2 linked regions of the Sinobacterium norvegicum genome follow. The protein of the gene in region 2 binds, or shares a complex with, the protein of the main gene of each other region. Links are inferred from orthologs where the notes say so. Each region holds a gene or a part of one and is shown on either strand. Other genes may lie near its edges.

Region 1 (5,962 bases), 1.4 Mb from region 2 along the record:
TACGCACAGGTTTTGGTAAGCGGGTGCTGTGACGTGCGATTAATACCATCGCCTCAACCAGCGAGTTAACGACAAAGCTTTCAGCGCTGTTGTCAGGGTTGGTGAACTTTAATCCATAGCAAAGCTCAGTAACGCGGTGCTCTACCTGAATACGGGTGTTCATTTCCATAAAGAAGTGACTGGAGCCATCGACGATACATTCGAAGGTTGAGACACTATCCAGACCAACGGCACCACCAAACTTGGCGGCTTCGTTTTCCATTTTCTCCAACACAACCAGGTCTTGCTTCAGCGTTGCTATTTCAGCCGCTGGCGCCTTGCGTTGCTCTGCATCGCTGATGGTTAATTTAAGCTCTTCAACCGTCACGCTAACTTCTAATAGCTTTTGTTCATGCATCTGCAACGAACAATCACGACCACCCATGGTAATACACCAGTCGCCGTTACCGACAACTTGAATCTCTTGGTGACGTGTGGTTTCAATATTCAGTTCTGCAAGAATATTCTTGTTATCGCCGACGCCGTTACATTTCACCTCGTTGAGGATTTCCAGTGCAAGCTCTGGTGCCCGGGCTGAGGCCAAAACAATGCGCTCTTCCAGTGTACCCTGATAGCTGTTTGGCGCAGGTAGAATACGCTGTCCCTTGCCGCCGCCGCCAGAAATAGCCTTCATGCGAACACGGTTTTCAGGATACTGTTCAAACATCTTGGTCACAGCAACAATTAACTGCTCACCCAGTTCTTCGACGGTGAAAAGATCAATGCCTTTTTCGAACGAGGCGGTCAAAATCGCATTGGTTTTCTCTTCCAGTGACAACACATCGCTGTCGAGCACTGTCGCATCAACAGCCAGGTCTTGATCTGCCACCAGCTTTTTAAGGCCGTCTAAATCTTTATGCTTTTTCAATACCGTTAGGGTACTGGCATTATCGATACCCGGCGTCACCGATACACCGTTACTCAATGCGGTACGTTTGGCTTCATCCTTCAAGCCAGCATCACGCACGGTATTAGCGCAGGGGCCAATAAAGTTTAGGCCCGCGTTTTCCATCGAGCGAACCATCTCTTCATCTTCGGCCATAAAACCGTAGCCAGTAAAGATAGAGTTGTAGCCGTTATCGTGAGCAATGGCAATGATTTGACGAATACGCTGCTGACGCTCTTCCTTATCTGCACCGGTGTAATCAGGTACACGGTGTACACGGCTGGGGTCCGTCAGCTTACGTAATTCTGGCGCCAAAGCATTGGCATAGGTAATGGAATCTTTTTCGGAAAGCAAAATGCCGTAGTTATTAATGCCCATTTCGTCGAAAACATCCATCGCTTCCTTGCGGATAGGACCACGGCAAATAATTAACGGCTTTAAGTCGTTACAGGCAAAGCTTTTAACCCACTCACTGCTGCTGTTAGCCAGGCTACGATCAGCGTGGATTTTAGGGTTGTTCAAATAATGGTTATTACTTGTCATTGGATAAACCTCTTAATCTTTCTCAATCTTGCCTATTAGTGGAATTCACGCTGCACATCAGCCATCGGTTCTGGCTTGTAATGGCGCATGTGGAATGCCAGCTGTTCTGCCATCAGTTTACGAAGGTCAGAAGGCATAACGATTTGCGAGATAGAACCTAAGCTCAATGCTTCGTTCGGGTTCATCAGCTCTTTTTCATAACGTGTAACAAGCAGTGCCTCTTCGGCAGCAACCCAGGCTTGAACATCGGCTTCTGCCGCCGCCTTCCCTTCTTCCTGAGTAAGACCGTTAGCTACCTGCTCTGCGGTCGCTGCCGCCACACGCTGAGCAACACTGCCGCGAATATCACGCAACTCTTTCTTATAGACATACTCAACACCGGCAGGCCCCATTACCGCAGCTCGGGTAGTCGGCAGAGCACAAACAAAGTCAGCACCTGTTGGGTAGTTGTTGTATGACGCGTAGGCACCACCAAAGGCGTTGCGAATAATCATCAAGAATCTTGGCGTACGAAGATCGATAATCGCATCCAGCATGGCACGGCCAGCCTGTACAATACCACCGGCTTCTTGCTCAGAACCCGGCAGGAAGCCAGTGGTATCTTCAAGGAAAATAACGGGAATGTTATAGACGTTACAGAAGCGGATAAAACGCGCATTCTTATAGGCTGCAGCAATATCGATTTGTCCCGATGACACCGCCGAGTTATTGGCGACAAAACCAACCACATTACCGCCGAGACGGCCCAGTGCCGTAATGGTGTTACGAGCACGTTCGGGCTGGATTTCGGTATAATCGCCGTGATCACAGATCTGCTGGATAATAATAGAAATATCAAGCGGTGTATTGAAGCCTGTAGGCGAGTTGAAAGCCTTCTTCAATAGGATATCGATATCCCAGGTCTTACGATCGACAGGGTCTGAGGTTGGCTGAAATGGTGCCAGCTCTGCATTACTTGAAGGCAGGTAGTTGAGTAACTCTTTCACCTTTTGAAGTGCCGCCACCTCATCTTCAACAACAAAATCAGTCACACCGCTTTGCGAGTGAACGCCAGGGCCGCCCAACTCATCAGGGGTTACGTCTTCACCGAGGACAGACTTAACAACACCAGGGCCGGTTAAACCGAAGAAGGTTTCATTCGGTTGTATCAGGAACGAGCCCTGACGCGGTAGATAGGAGCCGCCACCTGCGTTAAAACCAAACATACACATAACCGAAGGAACGACACCGTTGATTTTACGCAGTGCGGTAAAGGCTTCTGCATAACCATCAAGACCACCAACACCGGCAGGTATAAAAGCACCCGCAGAGTCATTTAAGCCTATCAATGGAATCTTACGCTTACCGGCCAGCTCAAAAAGTTTGGCCAGTTTCTTACCGTTAGTCGCATCCATTGAACCGGCGCGAACGGTGAAATCATGACCATAAAGAGCAACGTCACGGCCATTGATATTGACAATAGCGGTGACAAGCGAAGCGCCATCGAGGTTTTTACCCCAGTTTTGGTAGAGGATGGTTGGTTCTTTATCGGTGAGAACTTGAATACGCTCCCAGATGGTCATACGTTTTTTCTGGTGTTGCTTGGTCACACTGGCAACACCGGCGGCCTTCTTAGGACGCTGAATAAGATCATAGCCAGACTTTAAGCTTTCTTCATAAAGGCCGGGCTCGTAGGAGATCTGACCAGGAATGGTAAACTCAACTTCTTTTTCCTCTGCAAATGGATTTGCCAAAGATGGAGTCTGCTTTGTTGTTTTTGTCATAAGTTATTCTCAACTCAACGTATTGAAACCTAAGAAAATAGCGTCTTGGCCTTGTGGGCAAATCTCGATACTATCGATGCAATGTGCGACAACTGCCCGCGCACTGCACCTTATTAGGTACTTACTGCCACTTACGGCATATTTATTTATTGCCCATTTTAATAAAATCGGCGACTAACACATAGCCTTAATTAGCTAAATTTATCATTATTATTGACTGTTTTGCTACGCATACTGCTGCGTTTTAGCCCTGTTGCCATAAAAATCAGCATTAAAATATGATTTTAAGTACGCAATGTCAATGTATTAAACGCTCATCGATACAGACAATTAAGCTCATTGAGGCTAGTATTGAACCCATTCAAAGCGTTAAAATCCACGCCGATTGGGGGCAAACCACTGCATCCCCTCCCCTGCGTTAACAATGAGCGACAGCCAGTGACTATCAGCATCAACCTCTACAGCGAGGCCATCGAGTACCAAGCCGATAGCAATTTGCTGTTTGAGCCCATCCACCAACAGCCTGGCGCAGTCTTTCTCGACAGTGGTAACTACCACTCTGCACACGGGGCGACTGATATAATAACGGCCTTCCCGCAACAACGCATTCGTTACGATGGCCATACACTGAAGATTAACAACTCTTCATCGGCTGCTACATTAGAACAGGCCATCGCCCGTATTAAACCACTGCTCAACGTATTCAAAACGACGAATAAAAACAGCTCGTTTAATTTTATCGGTGGGCTAATTTTTCAAAGCAGCTATGAACTCGGTGCCAAGATGCTGGGCATCGATAGCAACGCCAGTGCCGACGACCTTGCCATGCTCAATGCCGGCATTTATCACTGGTGCATCTGCAACGACCATCACCAAAAAACCACCACCCTAATCAGTGTTTCTGACCAGGGACGCGAACAGCTCGAACAATATAAACAAACCTATTATCAACAACGGGCAACACCGCTGTCATCGTTTACTATCACCGAGGCTTTTTCGCCATCGATGAGCAGGCAACAGTACCAGCACAGGTTCGAGCAAATAAAGCGCTACATCGTCGCAGGCGATTGTTATCAGGTCAATTTTAGCCAGCACTTTCAGGCGGGCTACCAAGGCAATAGCTGGCAGGCATATAAGGCACTCAAGTCGGCACTGCCCTCACCTTATTCTGCTTACTTCAATACCGGTGACCACCAAATCTTGAGCCTGTCACCCGAACGCTTTATTCAGGTCGAAAACGGTAAGATCGAAACCAAGCCGATTAAAGGCACGCGTCGACGAGGCCACAGCAGCAGCGAAGATCAACAACTGGTAAAAGAGTTACAACAATCCGGCAAAGATCGAGCTGAGAACTTGATGATTGTCGACCTGCTTCGCAACGACATCAGCAAGAGTGCCAAGCATGGATCCGTCCGCGTTCCCAAACTGTTTGAGGTCGAAAGTTTTGCCAACGTTCATCACCTGGTCAGCACCATCACCGCTGAGCTAGCCGAAGACTGCAGTCAAATCGAACTACTCAGTCGTGCATTTCCTGGCGGCTCCATCACTGGCGCCCCGAAAAAACGTTCAATGGAAATCATCGCAGAGCTGGAACAGATTGGTCGCTCAGCCTACTGTGGCTCAATCGGTTATGTTAGCTTTAACGGATACGCCGACAGCAATATTGCTATCAGAACCATGGTGGCCGACGGCCAACACATTCACTGCTGGGGCGGCGGCGGCATCGTCATGGACTCCGATCTCGACGAGGAGTACCAAGAGTCACTGACCAAGGTGCAGTTGTTAATGACCACCCTAGAAAATTTGTAAATCCGCAACAATAAGACATAAAAAAACCCGCTATCAGCGGGTTTTCTCTCTCGCCTAGGCGAATATTATAAAGCCAAGTCGCGGTTACTGGCCTTAATAAACTCTTTCTTTAAATCCTCGAAGGTCTGCACAGCCGGAAACTGTGGGAATTCATCGATCACGTTCTGCGGCGAGTGGAACAGAATACCCGCATCAGCCTCTGCCAACATCGTGGTGTCATTGTAAGAATCGCCAGCGGCAATAACACGATAATATAGGCTGTGAAAAGCTATAACGGACTGACGTTTGGGGTCTTTTTGACGCAAGTGATAGTTAACCACCTTACCTGATTCGTCAGTTTCTAGCCGATGACACAACAATGTCGGGAAACCAAGCTGTGCCATTAAGGGCTGAGAAAACTCATAGAATGTATCCGATAGAATCACTACCTGGAAACGCTCTCGCAACCAGTCGATAAACTCGCGTGCGCCCTCTAACGGTGCAAGCGTGGCAATAACTTCTTGAATTTCGTTTAAGCCCAGACCGTGTTTCGCCAATATATCGAGGCGCTGCTTCATCAACACATCATAATCAGGAATATCACGAGTCGTCGCCTTCAACTCCTCAATACCTGTCTTTTCAGCAAACTTAATCCAGATCTCAGGGACCAAAACACCTTCAAGGTCTAAACATGCGATTTCCACGGCAAACTCCCAACAATTGTTATAGCTAATTATGTTGCGCCAAATCTACCTTGTTAGAAATTCAATAGCAACAAACTACTTACCCGCGGGGTGATTACTTGGCAATTCTAGCCAAGACCTTGCGCCCCTTTACCTTACCCGCCGTCAATTGCTTTAACGCCAACTTAGCATCGGCTTCAGCCACCGCCACGTAACTGACACGATCGAAGATGGTAATATTACCAACGGCCTTGCCGGTT
Region 2 (8,510 bases):
AAGCGCATGCAGCCGCTGACGCTGACCACGCCGAAGCCACTGCTACGAGTGAACGACAAACCGTTGATCGAATATCATATCGAGGCGCTGGTCCGCGCCGGTGTTGAGTCCATTGTGATTAACCTGGGCTGGCTGGGCGAGCAAATATCGCAGCAGCTCGGTGATGGCAGTCGCTGGGGTGTGGAGCTTCATTACTCTTTTGAGCCCGAGCCGCTGGAAACAGCAGGAGGTATCTATCAGGCCTTAAGCTTGCTGGGTGATGCCCCTTTTATCGTGGTTAACGGTGATGTTTGGACTGATTTTGACTACCGCGTCCTAAAGGTCGACACATTAACAGGCGATGACCTGGCTTATCTGGTGTTGGTTGCCAACCCCGAGCACAACCCCGATGGTGATTTTTTACTGCAGCAGGGCCGTATAGCCAACCCCAATTCTGACTCTCGGCAGCCGGGCCTGACCTTTGCCGGTATCAGTGTTATCTCCCCTCGGTTATTTAATGGCTTTGACCCTACGGCTAAGGCGGCTCTTTCGCCTCTGCTTCGGGCGGCGGCTGATACAGGCAAGTTAGCCGGTCAACATTTTACCGGCGAATGGCTGGATATCGGCACACCCGAGCGCCTGGAACTGTTAAATAACACCGTGTCGCAGACAAAAACCGCCAGCGACTGATGATCTTATGGTGGCGACAGGTTAAACTGCGCGCAAATTAAGCGGACTATCCGCGTCATTCTTATTGTTGAGGTTGTTATGGCTGATTATCAAATTGCCCCATCTATCCTATCTGCGGACTTTGCCCGCCTGGGCGAGGAAGTGGAAAACGTGTTGGCCGCCGGTGCCGATATTGTGCATTTCGATGTGATGGATAATCACTACGTTCCCAATCTCACCTTTGGTCCGATGATCTGCTCGGCGCTGCGCGACTACGGTATAACAGCGCCCATCGACGTGCACCTGATGGTCAGCCCTGTTGATAGCTTGATTACTGAGTTCGCCAAGGCCGGTGCCACCTATATCACTTTCCACCCCGGTGGCAGTGAGCACATTGACCGCTCGCTACAGCTGATTAAGGACTTGGGTTGCAAGGCCGGTTTGGTACTCAACCCTGCCACCTCACCAGAAGAGCTCAAATATGTTATCGACAAGCTCGATATGATTCTGTTGATGTCGGTAAACCCTGGTTTTGGCGGCCAGAAATTCATTCCTTCAGTATTGGATAAGGTGGTCGAAGTACGCCGCATGATCGATGCCAGTGGCCGTGATATCCGTCTTGAGATCGATGGTGGTGTGACCCCGGATAACATCCGAGAGATTGCCGCCGCCGGTGTCGATACCTTTGTCGCTGGCTCGGCTATTTTCAACAAACCTGATTATAAAGATGCGATTGATGCGCTGCGCTCAGAACTCGCCAAGGCCTAAGCTCATGCAGGTGACAAAACCACAGGCGGTATTATTTGATCTCGATGGCACTCTGGTCGACAGCGTGCCCGATATCGCTCTCGCCCTCGATGCCGCACTGGCTGAGTTATCATTGGCCGAGGCGGGTATTGATCGTGTGCGGGACTGGGTGGGCAACGGCGCTCGAATATTGGTCGTTCGCGGACTTGCCTGGGGCTTGCAGCAGACGACAGAGTCGCTGTCCACCGAGCAGATAGATCGAGCTGAACAGTTGTTTCGCCAGCATTACAGCCGTTACCTTAATCAGGCCAGTGCTCTTTACAGTGGCGTCACAGAGTACCTGTCTTGGTTACATGCTCAGGCTGTGCCAATGGCTGTTGTCACCAACAAACCGATAGCCTTTGTGCCGGCCTTGTTGAGCGGCTTGGGGATTGATGGTTTCTTTGACGTGGTATTGGGTGGTGATAGTGTCGATAACAGCAAGCCGCATCCGCAAATGCTGCTAGTGGCCTGTCAGCGGCTCGGCGTTGAGCCACAGCAGTGCTGGATGGTAGGCGATTCCTGTAACGATATCGAGGCAGCCAGGGCGGCGGAGATGCCGGTTGTCGGTGTTAGCTATGGCTATAACCATGGCCGCGACATCGCTCTCGATCGCCCCGACCGGGTGGTGGACAGCCTGAACGAATTGATTATGTAGCGGCCGACGGCAGTGTTAATAATGCAGGGCTTGGTTAAATCCACAGCCTTGGTTACAATGACTGTCTAAATTTAATCGATGTCTTTTAATTGTTGGGGTATTACGGTGGCACTTTCCATAGGTAGGCAAATAGTGGCCTTATCGATGCGGGATATAACCTGTTGGCGATGGTGATGGAAATGATGGCCTGCGCCACGGCGTAGGCAATGTGTTTTTATGACTTAAAATTTGCTCTCAGGATACACCATGACACCACAACAATACGCTGAGCTTGCGGCCCAGCCCTATAACCGTATTCCGGTTGTTCGCCAAGTACTTGCCGATATGGATACCCCTGTGTCGGCCTATCTCAAACTCGCCGATGGGCCTTACTCCTACCTGTTTGAATCCGTTCAGGGTGGTGAGAAGTGGGGGCGCTATTCGATTATTGGCCTGCCCTGTAAAACCCTGTTAAAGGTGCAGGGCTCGCTGGTGGAGGTCATTACTGACGGTGAGGTGATAGAATCGCTGTCCAGCGACGACCCGCTCGAGTTTATCGAGCAGTTTCAAGCCCGTTATCGTGTCCCAGACCTGGCTGACCTGCCGATGTTTAACGGCGGCTTGGTAGGGTATTTTGGCTATGACACCGTGCGCTATATCGAGAAACGACTCAAAGACAGCTGCCCCGATGATCAAATTGGCACGCCAGACATTCTGCTAATGGTCTCTGAGGATGTGCTGATCTTCGACAACCTGTCGGGTATTTTGCACCTGATCACCCACGCCGACCCCAGTGATGAGCAGGCTTACGATAAAGCCCAGGCTCGCTTGGATGAATTGGAGCGAAAGCTGCCTCTTCCCGGGCCGGCCTTGGATACCCTTGCCATCCATGATGACGGTCAGGGTGATATGACTGAGGATGATTTCATCTCAGTCTTCGGTCAGCAGGCATTTGAGCAGGCGGTGAAGGAAATTAAAGAGTTTGTCCTCGCCGGTGATGTCATGCAGGTGGTGCCCTCGCAGCGTCTGCAGGTGCCGTTTACCGCTCAGCCGATCAACCTCTATCGCTCATTGCGCCGGTTAAACCCATCACCCTATATGTATTTTATCAATATGGATGATTTCCATATTGTCGGCTCGTCGCCGGAGATTCTCGCCCGGGTTGAAAACGGTGAGGTGGCGGTGCGACCGATAGCGGGTACCCGCCGCCGTGGTTATGACGAGGCTGAAGATATCGCCTTGGAAGAAGAGTTATTGGCTGACCCGAAAGAAATTGCCGAGCACTTGATGTTGATCGATCTTGGTCGTAATGATGCCGCCAGAGTCTCAACCATTGGCAGCGTTGTTGTTGGTGAGCAAATGTTGGTCGAGCGCTACTCCCATGTCATGCATATTGTGTCGAATGTCAGCGGCAAAATTAAAGACGGCTGCAGCTCGATGGATGTGCTGCGGGCAACCCTACCAGCCGGCACATTAAGCGGTGCACCCAAGATACGAGCGATGGAAATCATCGATCAATACGAGCCGGTCAAGCGAGGTATTTACGGTGGTGCTGTCGGCTACCTGTCGTGGAATGGCAATATGGATACGGCCATCGCCATCCGTACCGCGGTGATTAAAGATAACATCTTAAACGTTCAGGCTGGTGCCGGAGTTGTTGCCGACTCTGTGCCAAAACTGGAGTGGAAGGAAACCATGAACAAGGCGCGAGCAATCTTCCGCGCTGCCATTATGGCCCACCCTCAGTAACCAGTACCGGCATAGGAATTGAAGCATGTTATTAATGATCGATAATTACGACTCTTTTACTTACAACGTCGTGCAATATTTGGGTGAGCTCGGCGCTGATGTGCAGGTGTATCGCAACGATGAAATAACCATCGAGCAGATTAAAACACTGGCGCCAGACCATATTGTTATTTCCCCAGGCCCCTGTACCCCTAATGAGGCTGGCATTTCGATGAAAGTCATTGAGGAGTTTGCTGGCAAGCTGCCTATCTTAGGGATTTGTTTGGGGCATCAGAGTATTGGCCAAGTGTTTGGCGGCAATATCGTACGTGCCGGGCGGGTGATGCATGGTAAGATATCGCCGGTTTTTCATAACAACAGTGGTGTATTTAGTCAGCTTTCTCTGCCCTTTAATGCCACCCGTTATCACTCGTTGGTAATCGATAAAGAGACGTTGCCAGCCTGCTTAGAGCTGACGGCGTGGACTGAATATGAAGATGGCCGCATCGAAGAAATCATGGGTGTGCGTCACAAAGAGCTGGTGATAGAGGGGGTGCAGTTCCACCCAGAGTCTATCTTGACTGAACATGGCCATGACTTACTGGCCAATTTTTTACGTTATACCAGCGGCCGCCGCTAGCGTATGGCCGGTTAATAATTTCAGGATTTAGCATGGATATACAGCAGGCGATTGCCCGTCTAATGGACGGAGAAAGCTTAACCACAGCAGAGATGACCGAGGTGATGACGGCGGTGATGACCGGCGCTGCAACCGATGCCCAAATTGGCGGTTTACTGGTCGCCTTGAGAATGAAGGGTGAGACTGTTGAAGAGCTTGTCGGCGCCGCGACAGTGATGCGAGCGCTATCAACCAAGGTGACGGTTGAGGGTGAAAACCTCGTTGATATTGTCGGTACCGGTGGTGATGGCTCCAGCCTTTTTAATGTCTCGACAGCCTCCAGTTTTGTTGCTGCAGCGGCCGGTGCGCAGGTGGCGAAGCACGGAAATCGCTCGGTGACCTCTCGTTCCGGCAGTGCCGATTTGCTTGAGGCCGCCGGCGTCAGGCTGGATCTTACCGCCGAGCAGGTGGCGCTGGCGGTAAAAGAAGTGGGCCTCGGCTTTATGTTTGCCGTAAACCACCACAGCGCGATGAAGCATGCTATTGGCCCGCGTAAGGAATTAAAGGCCAGAACCATTTTTAATCTTTTGGGGCCGTTGACTAATCCGGCGGGTGTCACCAACCTGTCGCTGGGTGTGTTCTCCAAGGCTTGGGTGCGTCCCTATGCCGAGGCGATGCGCCAGCTGGGTGCTGAACACGTGATAGTGGCGCATTCCGAAGACGGTCTCGATGAATTCAGTATTGCTGCCAAGACCTTTGTCGCCGAATTAAAAGACGGTGTCATCACCGAGTACACCGTGGTACCAGAAGATTTTGGTCTGCAGCGCGGTTCTCTGGAGGATGTGGTTGTCAGTGGCCCAGATGAGAGTTTGGCGATGATTAAGGCGGCCTTCAGCCAGAGCAATGAGACAGCAACCGATATGGTGGCGATGAACGCCGGTGCAGCCCTTTACTGCGCCAATATCGCATCGACCTTAAAAGAAGGTGTTGCGATGGCCCAGGATGCTATTGGCTCCGGTGCCGCGAAACACAAGCTTGCCGAGTTGGCAGAATTTACCCAGACGCTAATCGCGGCTAATAAATAACAAGCTCTGAACAGAGCGAGAATACTATGACAACACCCACTATTTTAAAGACTATTGTCAATCGCAAGCACGAAGAAGTTGCCGAACGTAAGGTTGTTCGTAGCTATAGCGAACTGCAGCAAATAGCGGAACAGGTTTCCAAGCCCCGCGGATTTGTTGCCGCAATGGAAGAGAAAATCGCTGCTGGTAAGGCCGCTGTGATCGCCGAGATTAAGAAAGCATCGCCCTCCAAAGGTGTTATTCGCCAAGATTTCTATCCCGAGCAAATAGCCAAGAGCTACCAAAAGGGCGGGGCGGCCTGTCTGTCAGTCTTAACCGATGTCGATTTCTTCCAGGGCAGTAATGAGTATTTGCAGATTGCCCGTAACGCCTGTGACCTGCCGGTTATTCGCAAAGATTTTATTATCGATGAATATCAGGTGATGGAAGCCCGGGCCATTGGTGCGGATTGTATTTTGTTGATTGCCGCCTGTCTTGACGATGTGCAGATGAAAAAGCTGGCCGATCTGGCGCAATGGCTGGGCATGGATGTATTGATCGAGGTGCACAACCTCGAAGAGCTCGAGCGCACGCTGCCGCTGGAGACCCGTTTGATTGGTATTAACAACCGCAATCTGCACACCTTCGATTGCACGCTGGATACCACCTTCGATCTGCTGGCGCAGATTCCTGAGGACCGTATCGTGATTACCGAGAGTGGTATCCATTGTATCGATGATGTGATGGCCATGCGCGGCCATGATGTTAATGCTTTCTTGGTCGGAGAGGCCTTTATGCGTGCCGACGAGCCGGGCGACCAGCTGATGCGTTTATTCTTTTAACGCTAAATTATAAACAACAAAAAAGGCGCTAATAAGCGCCTTTTTTGTTGTTTGATGTATTAGCGTATAGCTGCCTATCGGGTGCCGAATACCACCATGGTCTTGCCTTTCACATTGACCAAACCTTGCTCTTCCAGGGTTTTTAAGACACGGCCAACCATCTCTCGTGAGCAGCCTACAATGCGTCCAATTTCCTGCCGGGTAATCTTTATTTGCATGCCGTCGGGGTGGGTGAGTGCATCGGGTTGCTTGCACAGGTCTAACAGTGCTCGGGCGACACGTCCGGTGACATCTAAAAAGGCCAAGTCTCCAACTTTGCGGGTGGTCTGGCGAAGGCGCTTAGCCATTTGAGTGCTCAGCGCATAGATGACATCAGGATAGTTTTCACACAGCTCATTAAACTTTGCGTAACTGATTTCGGCTACTTCACATTCAGTTTTGGCGCGGACCCAAGCGCTGCGGGAGTCCTGATCAAACAGGCCCATTTCGCCAAAAAAATCGCCTTTGTTCAGGTAGGCGACGATAATTTCACGGCCATCACTGTTGTCTTCAATGGCAACGGTTACCGAGCCGCCAATGATAAAGTACAGCGAATCACTACGATCACCGGCATAGATAATCGTGCTGCGCACAGGATAGCGACGCTTGTGACAATGCTGTAGAAAGTCATCTAAGCCTTTAATTTCTGGTTGTAAAGCAAGCATAAGTAAAAACACACCTATAAAAAAGTAATAGGTTTAAAAAATGGAGAAGCAGTGATATTAGCGCATATTATTATATTAGTGGCGTAATTAAGGCTGCTCGCCTCCCCCTATAACTCAACAATATACACAAGTATACGGTCAATAACAGCGCCGAGGCCTGATATAACGCGGCGGTTGTAGGAACTGTGACCGCTATCATCTTTTATCCACAGGTGGCGACATAGGTAATAAGGTGGGCGATGGGGCAAATAATTTCAGCAGAAAAACTGGGCAAAGTCTCGTATAATCGAGCGATGATAAAAAAGTGTCGACGGTGTAATGAGGTTATCAGCATCGTTAGACAGTATTCATTAGATAACACAGTAGAGTGAAGCTATGAAAGCGACCGTAAAATGGGTTGATGGCGCAATGTTTGTCGGTGAAACCGGCAGCGGTAACAGTGTGATTATGGATGGCCCGGAAGATCACGGCGGCCGTAATATGGGGCCACGTCCGATGGAAATGTTGCTGCTGGGTGTCGGTGGTTGTTCCAATTTCGATGTGATGAGTATGCTGAAAAAGTCCCGTCAGCAGTTTACCGATTGTAAGGTCGAGATTACTGCTGAGCGTGCCGACGCGGTGCCGGCAGTGTTTACCAAGATTCATCTGCACTTTGTCGTCACCGGCAAGGCGTTGAAGGAGGCGCAGGTAAAGCGAGCGGTATCGTTATCGGCAGAGAAATACTGTTCGGCTTCGATTATGCTGGGAGCGGCCGGTGTTGAAATCAGTCATGATTACGTTATTGTCAACGAAGAATAAGTTGTTGCTCAGCGAAAAAGGCGGCCGATGGGCCGCTTTTTTTTGCTTACTTCTTAAATACGGTAAGTTGTTGCCGTCATGGCCTTCGCGGTCAGGCTCATCAGCTCTTTGACTGGCTTGGGGAATTTAAGACCGCCTGCGTCGAGGGCGAGGGTGGCGTGTTGCTCCTCATCGACCAACATTTGCCGGAGGATTGCCCGGCTGCGCTGGTCGTTCGGGTCAATTTGTTCGAGATGATCTTGCAGGTGTTTGCAGACCTGATCCTCGGTCGCGGCGACAAAGCCGAGGCTGTATTTATCGCCAATAAAGCCAGCTGCGGCACCGATGCTGAAGGACAGGCCATAAAACAGCGGGTTTAGCAGGCTGGGTTGGCTGTTGAGCTGACGCAGACGCTGCTCACACCAGGCAAGGTGGTCAATCTCTTCAGCGGCGGCATGGTTCATCGCCTCGGCCACCTCCGGCAGTTTGGCGGTGGTGGCCTGGCCCTGATAGAGTGCCTGGGCGCAGACTTCGCCAGTATGGTTGATGCGCATCAAGCCGGCAATATGGCGGCAGTCCTGCTGATCGATGGATTCATCATACTGATTGGCGGGATTGTCGCGGGTGGCCTGTGCGGCACCAGGAATCAGAGTCCGCAATGCGGTATCGGCATTGAGGCAGAGTCGGTCAAGAAAAGAAAGTTTC

What was found. Proteins that work in one complex are often made in the same cells at the same time.
Region 1: the proteins of L9P87_RS07835 (region 2) and pabB are in contact, whole or in part, in a solved structure (PDB 8RP0), measured with the Escherichia coli proteins. The link is inferred for Sinobacterium norvegicum from one-to-one orthologs.

Annotation. Positions count from the first base shown.
Region 1 is NZ_CAKLPX010000001.1:314,187-320,148, reverse strand. Bases 2,818-5,811 are described here. They hold pabB (aminodeoxychorismate synthase component I), read left to right. Parts: upstream 2,818-3,582; coding sequence 3,583-5,040; downstream 5,041-5,811. Other genes in these bases: thrH (bifunctional phosphoserine phosphatase/homoserine phosphotransferase ThrH), read right to left, coding at 5,106-5,723; L9P87_RS01470 (acyl-CoA carboxylase subunit beta), read right to left, coding at 2,818-3,231. Also shown: L9P87_RS01475 (ATP-binding protein), read right to left, coding at 1-1,468; more of L9P87_RS01470, read right to left, coding at 1,504-2,817; ATP-dependent RNA helicase DbpA, read right to left, coding at 5,818-5,962. UniProt on the Escherichia coli protein: Part of a heterodimeric complex that catalyzes the two-step biosynthesis of 4-amino-4-deoxychorismate (ADC), a precursor of p-aminobenzoate (PABA) and tetrahydrofolate.
Region 2 is NZ_CAKLPX010000001.1:1,746,293-1,754,802, reverse strand. The notes cover bases 2,777-5,642. They hold L9P87_RS07835 (anthranilate synthase component II), read left to right. Parts: upstream 2,777-3,845; coding sequence 3,846-4,439; downstream 4,440-5,642. Other genes in these bases: trpC (indole-3-glycerol phosphate synthase TrpC), read left to right, coding at 5,530-5,642; trpD (anthranilate phosphoribosyltransferase), read left to right, coding at 4,472-5,503; trpE (anthranilate synthase component I), read left to right, coding at 2,777-3,820. Outside these bases: N-acetylmuramate alpha-1-phosphate uridylyltransferase MurU, read left to right, coding at 1-669; rpe (ribulose-phosphate 3-epimerase), read left to right, coding at 748-1,416; L9P87_RS07845 (phosphoglycolate phosphatase), read left to right, coding at 1,421-2,092; more of trpE, read left to right, coding at 2,339-2,776; more of trpC, read left to right, coding at 5,643-6,324; cAMP-activated global transcriptional regulator CRP, read right to left, coding at 6,399-7,028; L9P87_RS07815 (OsmC family protein), read left to right, coding at 7,404-7,826; coq7 (2-polyprenyl-3-methyl-6-methoxy-1,4-benzoquinone monooxygenase), read right to left, coding at 7,880-8,510. UniProt on the Escherichia coli protein: Part of a heterodimeric complex that catalyzes the two-step biosynthesis of 4-amino-4-deoxychorismate (ADC), a precursor of p-aminobenzoate (PABA) and tetrahydrofolate.